3 regions of the Mesorhizobium sp. WSM3873 genome follow, and region 3 is predicted to be linked to each of the others. Evidence: predicted binding sites of a transcription regulator. Region 3 holds the regulator's gene; each other region holds the start of a gene.
The links. Region 3 encodes HrcA, which represses chaperone genes, less so after heat shock. Its sites were predicted from a motif close to GTTAGCACTCNCNNNNNGNGAGTGCTAAC; they were not measured.
Positions count from the first base shown of each region.

Region 1: the regulator HrcA is predicted to act here: its motif matches at 1,350-1,378, upstream of groES (co-chaperone GroES).
Region 2: the regulator HrcA is predicted to act here: its motif matches at 1,363-1,391, upstream of groES (co-chaperone GroES).

Region 1 is NZ_LYTM01000036.1:1,884-5,159, reverse strand. It holds gene groL (chaperonin GroEL) at 1-924, opposite strand, end outside; gene groES (co-chaperone GroES) at 989-1,285, opposite strand; gene A9K71_RS22335 (methyltransferase domain-containing protein) at 1,513-2,313, opposite strand; gene A9K71_RS22330 (hypothetical protein) at 2,387-3,238, shown strand; gene A9K71_RS22325 (SDR family oxidoreductase) at 3,235-3,276, opposite strand, start outside.
Region 2 is NZ_LYTM01000005.1:169,647-172,922, reverse strand. It holds gene groL (chaperonin GroEL) at 1-952, opposite strand, end outside; gene groES (co-chaperone GroES) at 1,015-1,311, opposite strand; partial or broken gene A9K71_RS29875 (MFS transporter) at 1,608-2,005, opposite strand; gene A9K71_RS29870 (cold-shock protein) at 2,354-2,569, shown strand; gene A9K71_RS05310 (MucR family transcriptional regulator) at 2,662-3,123, opposite strand.
Region 3 is NZ_LYTM01000055.1:249,483-252,758, reverse strand. It holds gene rph (ribonuclease PH) at 1-648, opposite strand, end outside; gene hrcA (heat-inducible transcriptional repressor HrcA) at 816-1,898, shown strand; gene A9K71_RS27220 (hypothetical protein) at 1,930-2,127, shown strand; gene A9K71_RS27215 (sorbosone dehydrogenase family protein) at 2,238-3,276, shown strand, end outside.

The sequences.
Region 1 (3,276 bases), on a different contig from region 3:
CTTGATGCCGAGGTCTTCCGAGATGACCTGGCCACCGGTCAGGATAGCGATGTCTTCGAGCATGGCCTTGCGGCGGTCGCCGAAGCCCGGAGCCTTGACGGCGGCGATCTTCAGGCCGCCGCGCAGCTTGTTGACGACCAGCGTGGCCAGAGCCTCGCCTTCGACGTCTTCCGAGATGATGAGCAGCGGCTTCGAGGTCTGAACGACGGCTTCCAGGACCGGCAGCATGGCCTGCAGGTTGGAGAGCTTCTTCTCGTGCAGCAGGATGTAGGCGTCTTCCAGATCGGCGACCATCTTGTCGGCGTTGGTGACGAAGTAGGGCGAGAGATAGCCGCGGTCGAACTGCATGCCTTCGACGACTTCCAGCTCGGTCTCGGCGGTCTTGGCTTCCTCGACGGTGATGACGCCTTCGTTGCCGACCTTCTGCATCGCTTCCGCGATCATCTTGCCGACCGACTCGTCGCCATTGGCCGAGATCGTGCCGACCTGGGCGACTTCTTCCGAAGTCTTGATCTTCTTGGCGGCCTTGCCGAGAGCGGCGACGACTTCGGTGACGGCGAGGTCGATGCCGCGCTTCAGGTCCATCGGGTTCATGCCGGCGGCAACGGCCTTGTTGCCTTCCTGGACGATCGCCTGGGCGAGAACGGTCGCGGTGGTCGTGCCGTCGCCGGCGATGTCGTTGGTCTTCGAGGCGACCTCGCGAACCATCTGCGCGCCCATGTTCTCGAACTTGTCTTCGAGCTCGATCTCCTTGGCGACGGTGACGCCGTCCTTGGTGATGCGCGGAGCGCCGAACGACTTGTCGATGACGACGTTGCGGCCCTTCGGGCCGAGGGTGACCTTCACCGCGTCGGCGAGGATGTTGACGCCGCGCAGCATGCGCTCACGGGCATCGCGGGAGAATTTTACGTCTTTTGCAGCCATAGTAAGCTCCTGACAGGGGCTCGGACAGAGCCCGAAAATTCAGTTGATAGAGAGAGGCCGATGATCAGCCGATGATGCCCATGATGTCGGATTCCTTCATGATCAGAAGGTCTTCGCCATTGAGCTTGACTTCGGTGCCCGACCACTTGCCGAACAGGATGCGGTCGCCGGCCTTGACGTCTAGCGGCACGAGCTTGCCGCTTTCGTCGCGGGCGCCGGAGCCGACGGCGATGATCTCGCCTTCCTGCGGCTTCTCCTTCGCCGTATCCGGGATGATGATCCCGCCGGCGGTCTTGGATTCGGATTCGACCCGGCGAACGACCACGCGGTCATGAAGCGGGCGGAACTTGGACTTTGCCATGTTGTCTTCCTCGAATGAGAACGGTGAGAACTGTTCCTCCATCCGGCGAGGCCGCCGGATATAAGTTAGCACTCACCTAAGGCGAGTGCTAACGTGGCGCTGAGATAGGCTGGTGGCTTCCGAGAGTCAAGGCGCGCGGGGAGGGGCAATGGCGCAATTTTTCTCAGGCGGAGCCCTGGGCGGAAATGCGGTGGCTGCGCGAAGCGTGGGCGAGCAATCCAGCTCGTTTAGTCCAGGCGCTTCGGCGAGCGCAACACCAGCAGCGGGCAGCGTTCGGCCAGACCGTATGTGCCGCTAGAGGCTAGCCGGAGATCTTCGAAGAAGGTCCGGCCTTCCTCGATGAGCGCTGCCGCGGGGGCGAAGCTGTAGACGGCGGACGAGTTCCGGTAGACGTCTATGGTTCCGATGACCGGCAGTTCCCATCCGGTTCGGGCCGAAAGCTCCTCGCGGTCGGGAAACACCCTTTCGAACTGTTCGAGGATGGCTTTGACCGGGATCGTGTAATCCGGCGCGTCGCCGATCGCGGTCATGGCCACGCGCCATTTGAGCTCATGGAAAGTCGAGACGCCGCCGCTTAGTGCCAGAGCGCGGACATCCTTCGGGTCGTCCGGCGTTGCTGGAGAGGCGTAAAGCCTGATGCCGGCGCGGCCGTCGGACTTGAGCGCGCGTGCGATCGACGCAAATAGCGTGCGCCTGGGGCCGGCATCGCCGATGACCGAGAGACATCCGTCGCCGATCAGCGCCTCGACGCTTGCATCGGCGAACGGCAGATCGAACCAGTCGCTCTGCACCGCCTTGCGCGTATGGGTATCGCCCGGCCAGATGCCGGCAATCATGTGCGAAGACTCGTCGACCGCCGTCATCGTGGCGCCGAGCTCGGTGAGCTCGGGTGTCACGCCGAGCATCACGACATCCGACCGGGCAAGGTCGAGCTCGCGGTCGTAGCTTTCGACAACCTCCGCCGGCGGCCGCAGGGGTGAGCCGAGCAACTGCCAATGTTTGCGAATTGCATTCCAATGCTCGGTCATGCAAACCCCAGCCCGGTAGCGCGTTGTATCCGATCGAATAGTGGACGACGCTTGATAGGCCAAGGGGGGAACAATGGCACGCATCGCCGTCATCACGCATGAGTTCGACCGCTTCCAAAGCCGGCGCGGGCTGCTATGGCGCCGGGACAGCCCGTACATGCTCTTCGATCTGCTGGAGGAACTGAAGCGCCGCGGCCATTCGGTGCAGGTCCTCAGCGGCACGTCGGCGAAGCCGGCCGCCGATATCGCGGTGCTGCATGTCGATGCGACCGTAACGTCGCCCGATTATGTCGAGTATGCCCGCGCCTTTCCCTTCTGCCTCAATCTCGGCGCCGCCGACATTTCCAAGCGCCGCATCAGCGGAACCGTCGTCGGCAAGGACGACGGCTGGAAGGGGCAGGTTATCGTCAAGAGCAGCCTCAACCATCGGGGAACGCCGGAACAGCAACTGAATCGGCGCGCGCGGCGCGCCGGCAAGCCGATGCCCTTCCCCGGCGTCGCATCTTTCGACCAATACCAGATCCATGCCTCGCTCGCCGACGTTCCGGCCGAGCTGTTCGGACGCGAGGACCTCATTGTGGAAAAATTTGTTCCCGAGCCTGAGCCGGATGGCTTTGCCGCCCGTTTCTGGCTGTTCTGCGGCGAGCGCGAGCGCTGCACACGCCACGTCTCGCCGCAGAGCCTGGTCAAGGGCGACGACACGATCCGTCGCGAGGCGGTTCCCGTACCGGACGAGCTTCGCGCGCTAAGGCGCAAGCTCGGCTTCGACTACGGAAAGTTCGATTTCGTCATGCATGAGGGCAGGGCGGTGCTGCTCGATGCCAACAAAACGCCTGGACGCGCCCGCAATCTGTCGAGCTTCATCGCCGCCGGCAATGCCAATCTTGCCGACGGCTTCGAAGGGTTGATCCGCCAACACGCTTAGATATTCATGCCGCCCGAGACCTCGATGCGCTGGGCGTT
Region 2 (3,276 bases), on a different contig from region 3:
CGAGCATATTGAGGCCGACACTCTCGAGCTTGATGCCGAGGTCTTCCGAGATGACCTGGCCACCGGTGAGAATGGCGATGTCTTCCAGCATGGCCTTGCGGCGGTCACCGAAGCCCGGAGCCTTGACCGCGGCGATCTTCAGGCCACCGCGCAGCTTGTTGACGACCAGCGTAGCCAGAGCCTCGCCTTCGACGTCTTCCGAGATGATGAGCAGTGGCTTCGAGGTCTGCACGACGGCTTCCAGGACCGGCAGCATGGCCTGCAGGTTGGAGAGCTTCTTCTCGTGCAGCAGGATGTAGGCGTCTTCCAGATCGGCGACCATCTTGTCGGCTTTGGTGACGAAGTAGGGCGAGAGATAGCCGCGGTCGAACTGCATGCCTTCGACGACTTCCAGCTCGGTCTCGGCGGTCTTGGCTTCCTCGACGGTGATGACGCCTTCGTTGCCGACCTTCTGCATCGCTTCCGCGATCATCTTGCCGACCGATTCGTCGCCATTGCCGGCGATGGTGCCGACCTGGGCAACCTCCTCGGAGGTCTTGATCTTCTTGGCGTTCTTGATCAGCGTCGCGACGACCTCGGTGACGGCGAGGTCGATGCCGCGCTTCAGGTCCATCGGGTTCATGCCGGCGGCAACCGCCTTGTTGCCTTCCTGGACGATCGACTGCGCCAGAACGGTCGCGGTCGTGGTGCCGTCGCCGGCGATGTCGTTGGTCTTCGAAGCGACCTCGCGCAACATCTGCGCGCCCATGTTCTCGAACTTGTCCTCAAGCTCGATCTCCTTGGCGACGGTGACGCCGTCCTTGGTGATGCGCGGGGCGCCGAACGACTTGTCGATGACGACATTGCGGCCCTTGGGACCGAGGGTGACCTTCACCGCGTCGGCGAGGATGTTGACACCGCGCAGCATGCGCTCACGGGCGTCGCGGGAGAATTTTACGTCTTTTGCAGCCATGGTTAGCTCCTGACAGGGGCTCGGGAAGAGCCCGAAAACTCAGTTGATGGACAGGCCGAAATTCAGCCGATGATGCCCATGATGTCGGATTCCTTCATGATCAGAAGGTCTTCGCCATTGAGCTTGACTTCAGTGCCCGACCACTTGCCGAACAGGATGCGGTCGCCGGCCTTGACGTCGAGCGGGACGAGCTTGCCGGCTTCGTCGCGGGCGCCGGAACCGACGGCGATGATCTCGCCTTCCTGCGGCTTTTCCTTAGCCGTATCGGGGATGATGATCCCGCCCGCGGTCTTGGATTCGGATTCGACCCGACGAACGACCACGCGGTCATGCAGCGGCCGGAAATTCGACTTTGCCATTTTGGATATCCCTGGTGCGGAGGTTGAAAGGTTCTCCGTTGCCGGAGCCCGGTTAGCACTCGCCAGTGGAGAGTGCCAACGTGGCGGTGAGATAGGCTGTAGGTTCGTCCTGGTCAAGACGGATGAGCGGACAGCCGAAGAGCAAAAGATTTGGAATCGAGACGGAAGCCTGGCCTCCATTACGGGCGCATCCCGCTGCCTAAGCGCGTTTCGGCCGTCAGCTCTGGGCCGACTTTCGTCTGTGTTAAAAAATGTGAAATTATGTGAAATTAACGGCCGAGCAGGCGGCGGACTCGACTAAAGGCAGCGCCGCAACCGGCCAGACAGCTCAGGGCGAGGATCATCCAGAGATTGTAATATCCCATCGCTACAAGAGCAGTCAGCATGATCGATGACAAGGCTATCACGCACCAGCCGATCGCCATGACATGGCGGCGGCTGAAATTGTCGGCGATGGCCCGGCGAAGATCGACAGAATGAATACGGGCAGCGTCGTGAAGGTCTGCACCAGAGCGACCATCACGTCCGAGGTCGAAATGGTTGCCATCAGCCAGCTGACCGCAACGGTCTGGAACAGCCAGCCCAGGCTCGACACCTGTGCGGCAAGCCAGATAACACGAAAGGTGGGATTCTCCAGCGGAGCGAACGTCGCCGACGAAACCGAAGCCGCGTCCGCGCGCGCCACCCTGCTCATTGGGCCGAGCCTCTCTTTTCGTGTAGAAGTTAAATTGGAGATCTCTCCTTTGGTGCACTTGCATATGGAGATTGGCAGGATGAGGGCATTGTAGGTGCCGAGCCGAAGTAATTTTCGAAGGCTGCTTCAAAGCCAATATGAAACCGTTCTGCTGGAGATACCTGTCCCATAGCCAAAGCGCCAATCGATCGTCCTACGGGAATTAACGAACGCCCGGTTGGCGCGATCAGCGCGCAGGCGCCACTCAATTCGCCGGAGCGACCTCATTAGCTGCGTCTATCCGCGCTTATCATCCGAGACGGTTTGGCTTAGGGCCAGGCGACACTGCAATGCTAAAGAGGAAACACCATAGATGGCGATCGGAACCGGAAGTGGTTCAACAGCTCCAAGGGCTTCGGCTTCATCCAGCCCGATGCGGGCGGCCCGGACGTTTTCGTCCACATTTCTGCTGTCGAGCGTGCAGGTCTGTCATCGCTCGCCGATGGTCAGAAGATCAGTTACGAAATCGAGCAGGACCGCCGCACCGGCAAGTCCTCGGCCGGCAATCTCAGCAAAGTACGCTAATCGTCCTTGGCACCATTCAGGCCAGAACGATTGGCGAAAGGCGGGATCTCCGCCTTTCAAAAGGCACATGGCCGAAGAACGAGCGAACGATGTCAGGAGGCCGCCTTGTTGCGGCTCCTCTTTGCCGGTGCGGCCTGTTGGGCCTCATTGGGTTTTCTGCCGAGGCCCATGGTCTTCGCCAAAGCTGAGCGCGCGGCGGCATAGTTCGGGGCAACCATCGGATAGTCTGCCGATAGTCCCCATTTCGCCCGGTATTCTTCGGGCGTCAGACCATAGTGGGTCGCCAGATGCCGCTTCAGCGACTTGAACTTCTTTCCATCCTCCAGGCTGATGATGTAGTCGGGCGTGACCGACTTCCTGATGGGAACGGCAGGCTTGAGGTCCTCAGGCTTCGCAACCAGGCCGCCCATCGTGCCCTTCAACGCCGTATGCACCTGGCCGATTAGAGCCGGAAGCTCACCTACCGGGAGCGGATTGTTCGACACATAGGCCGACACTACTTCGGCGGTAAGCTCGATAAGGGCGTCAGTATTGTTTTCGGCTTCTTCTGTCACGCAATGCTCCTGCTTTGATAAACGGCGGCGGATCGGTTTTATTAATGAAGGCAGCCATAGAATGCAATCAAAGTCAGGGCTCCCGTAGCACTGGGTCCCAAATTGCGGGCCGAGGCACACGATGGTTCTACCCTGATGCCGACAGCTTCCGGC
Region 3 (3,276 bases):
CGAAAACTGCTCTTCGGAGAAGGGCTCGCCTTCCGCCGTGCCCTGGATCTCGACGATGCCGCCCTTGCCGGTCATGACGAAATTGGCGTCGGTGCCGGCCGAGGAATCCTCGAGATAATCGAGATCGATGACCGGCTGTCCGTCATGGATGCCGCAGGAGATCGCCGCGACATGGTCCTTGAGCACCTTGGAAACGCTGGCCATCTGGCGCGCTTCCATCCAGCGCAGGCAATCGTATAGCGCCACCCAGCCGCCGGTGATCGAGGCGGTGCGGGTGCCGCCGTCGGCCTGGATAACGTCGCAGTCGACGGTGATCTGCTGTTCGCCCAGGGCCTGCAGGTCGACAACGGCGCGCAACGAACGACCGATCAGCCGCTGGATCTCCAGCGTGCGGCCGCCCTGCTTGCCGGCGGAAGCCTCGCGGCGCATGCGCTCGCCCGTCGAGCGCGGCAGCATGCCGTATTCGGCCGTAACCCAGCCCTTGCCGGAATTGCGCATCCAGGCCGGCACCTTTTCCTCCAGGCTCGCCGTGCACAGCACATGCGTGTCGCCGAACTTCACCAGGCACGAGCCTTCGGCATGCTTGGAGACGCCGCGCTCGAAGGAGATGGCGCGCATTTCGTCGGGCTGGCGTTTGGAGGGGCGCATTCGGCCTTCTTTCCTATGGTTTTGGATTCGTCGGCGGCTTGTAGACGCATGCGATGGATGGCGCAAAGGAAAAGGGCGCCAAGGAAACTCCGCGCAAAGGGAAAATGGCCCGGGTTGCGCCAGGGAGGCTTAAGTCTATATCTTCCAATAGGAGGTTTTTCGCTGGAATGAACAAGGCAGTCGATCCCGCATCGCAGCCGCCCGTGCTTCAGTCGCTCGACATGCGCTCGCGCGACATCTTCCGGCGGATTGTCGATTCCTATCTGCGCGACGGCGAGCCGGTCGGCTCGCGCAGCCTGTCGCGCATCCTGCCGTCGTCGCTGTCACCGGCCACCATCCGCAACGTGATGAGCGACCTCGAGCATCTGGGGCTGATCTACGCGCCGCATATCTCGGCCGGGCGCCTGCCGACCCAGACCGGCCTGCGCTTCTTCGTCGATGCCTTCATGGAGCTCGGCGATCTGTCGGACGACGAGCGCCGCGTCATCGAGGCGCAGGTGCGTGCCTCGGGCTCGGGCGCGACGCTGGAGCATATGCTGACAGAGGCCAGCCAGATGCTCTCCGGCATGTCGCGCGGCGCCGGCCTGGTGCTCGCCGCCAAGAACGAGGTGGCTCTGAAGCACATCGAGTTCATCCAGTTGGAACCCACCAAGGCGCTCGCCGTCCTCGTGTCGCAGAGCGGCGATGTCGAGAACCGCGTTGTCGACCTGCCGGCCGGTATCACCGTCTCGCAGCTGCACGAGGCCTCGAACTTCCTCAACGCCCATATCCGCGGCCGCACGCTGGCCGAGGCCCGGGTCGAGATCGCGCGCATCAAGGACGAGACCAGGGCGGCTCTCGACACGCTGTCGCAGGAACTGGTCGAGAAGGGCCTCGCCGTCTGGGCCGGCGCCGAAAGCGGCCTGCCGGCGCGCCTCATCGTGCGCGGCCGCGCCAATCTTCTGGAAAACGTCACCGCCCAGGCCGATCTCGAATTGCTGCGCCATCTGTTCGAGGATCTGGAAACGCAGGACGGACTGCTGCAGCTCCTCGACCTCGCCGAGGAAGGTCCGGGCGTGCGCATCTTCATCGGCTCGGAGAACAAGTTGTTTTCGCTGTCCGGTTCGTCGCTCGTGGTCGCGCCCTATCGCGACAAAGATGCGCGCGTCGTCGGCGCGCTCGGCGTCATCGGCCCGACGCGATTGAACTATGCCCGCATCGTCCCGATGGTCGACTATACGGCCCAGTTGATTTCGCGCATGCTGAGGTAGGCGAGCGGGAAACGTCGCAAGGAGGGTGGAAATGGCGCTGGAATCGTTCAAGGCCCAGATCAGCCTGCTGCTCGAGGAGATGGTGAACCAGCCGGAAGACGATCACGAGATCCAGGAGCTACTGCGCGAGAAGCTCAGGGAAATGCGCGCCATGGGCCTGCCGCTGCCGGCCGATCTGGTCGCGTTGGAAAAGCAGCTCGACGACGATCTGGATATCGAAGAGAGCTGAACTGCCGGCGTTTCCCGTCAAAATCCGCATGCCCGGCTTCTCTTTTGGAAAGCCTGCCCGATATTCGCTGTCTGGTTGCTGATGCACGTTGGCGAATAACGGAGAACAGCATGATACGCATTGCCGGCCTTGCCGCCCTCGCTTTGTTCCTGGCCTCCGGCGCCGTCGCGCAGCAGGCCGATCAGCCCTTGCTCACCGGCAAAAAGGCCTTCGGTGACTGGAAGGCCGACCGGCCCGGCGTGCGGCGCCTCATCAGGCCCGACGATCTCCCGAAGCCGAATGTCGCCGAATCCGCCTCGAACGGCGGCGGTGTCACCGATCGCCCCGAGGATGCCACGCCAGCCCTCCCACCCGGCTTTTCGGCCGAGCTGGTGGCTTCGGGCATCAGCAGCCCGCGTGTCGTGCGCACGGCGCCGAACGGCGATCTCTTCGTCGCCGACAGCAGGGCGAACCAGGTCCGCGTCTATCGACTGGCCGAAGGCAGCGCCAAGTCCGCCGAGAAGTCGGTCTTTGCCAAAGGCCTGACCCGGCCCTACGGCATCGCCTTCTATCCGCCGGGCGACAAGCCGCAATGGGTCTATGTCGCCAACAGCAACAGCGTCGTCCGCTTTGCCTATCGCGACGGCGACCTCAAAGCTTCCGGCGAGCCCGAAACGATCGTCTCGGACATCCCGTCGAGCCATCACTGGACGCGCGACATCGCCTTTTCGCCCGACGGCAAAACGCTCTATCTCTCGGTCGGCTCGGGCTCGAATACCGCGGAGGGCATGGGAGCGAGGCCGAAGGGCGGCGTCGAAGAATGGGCGAGATCGGCACCGCTCGGCGCTACCTGGGGCGCGGAGGAAGGCCGAGCGGATGTGCTCGCTTTCGATCCTGACGGCAAGAACCGCAGGATGGTCGCCACCGGCCTGCGCAACTGCTCGGGCATGACGGTGCAGCCGGCCACGGGCGCGCTCTGGTGCGTCGTCAACGAACGCGACGAGCTCGGCGACAACGTGCCTTTCGAATATGCGACCGCCGTCAAGGAGGGAGCCTTCTATGGCTGGCCCTGGTACTATATCGGCGACAACGAGGATCCGCGCCACAAAGGCGCGCGGCCCGATCTCGCCGGCAAGGTCACGGTTCCGGACGTGCTGATCCAGGCACATT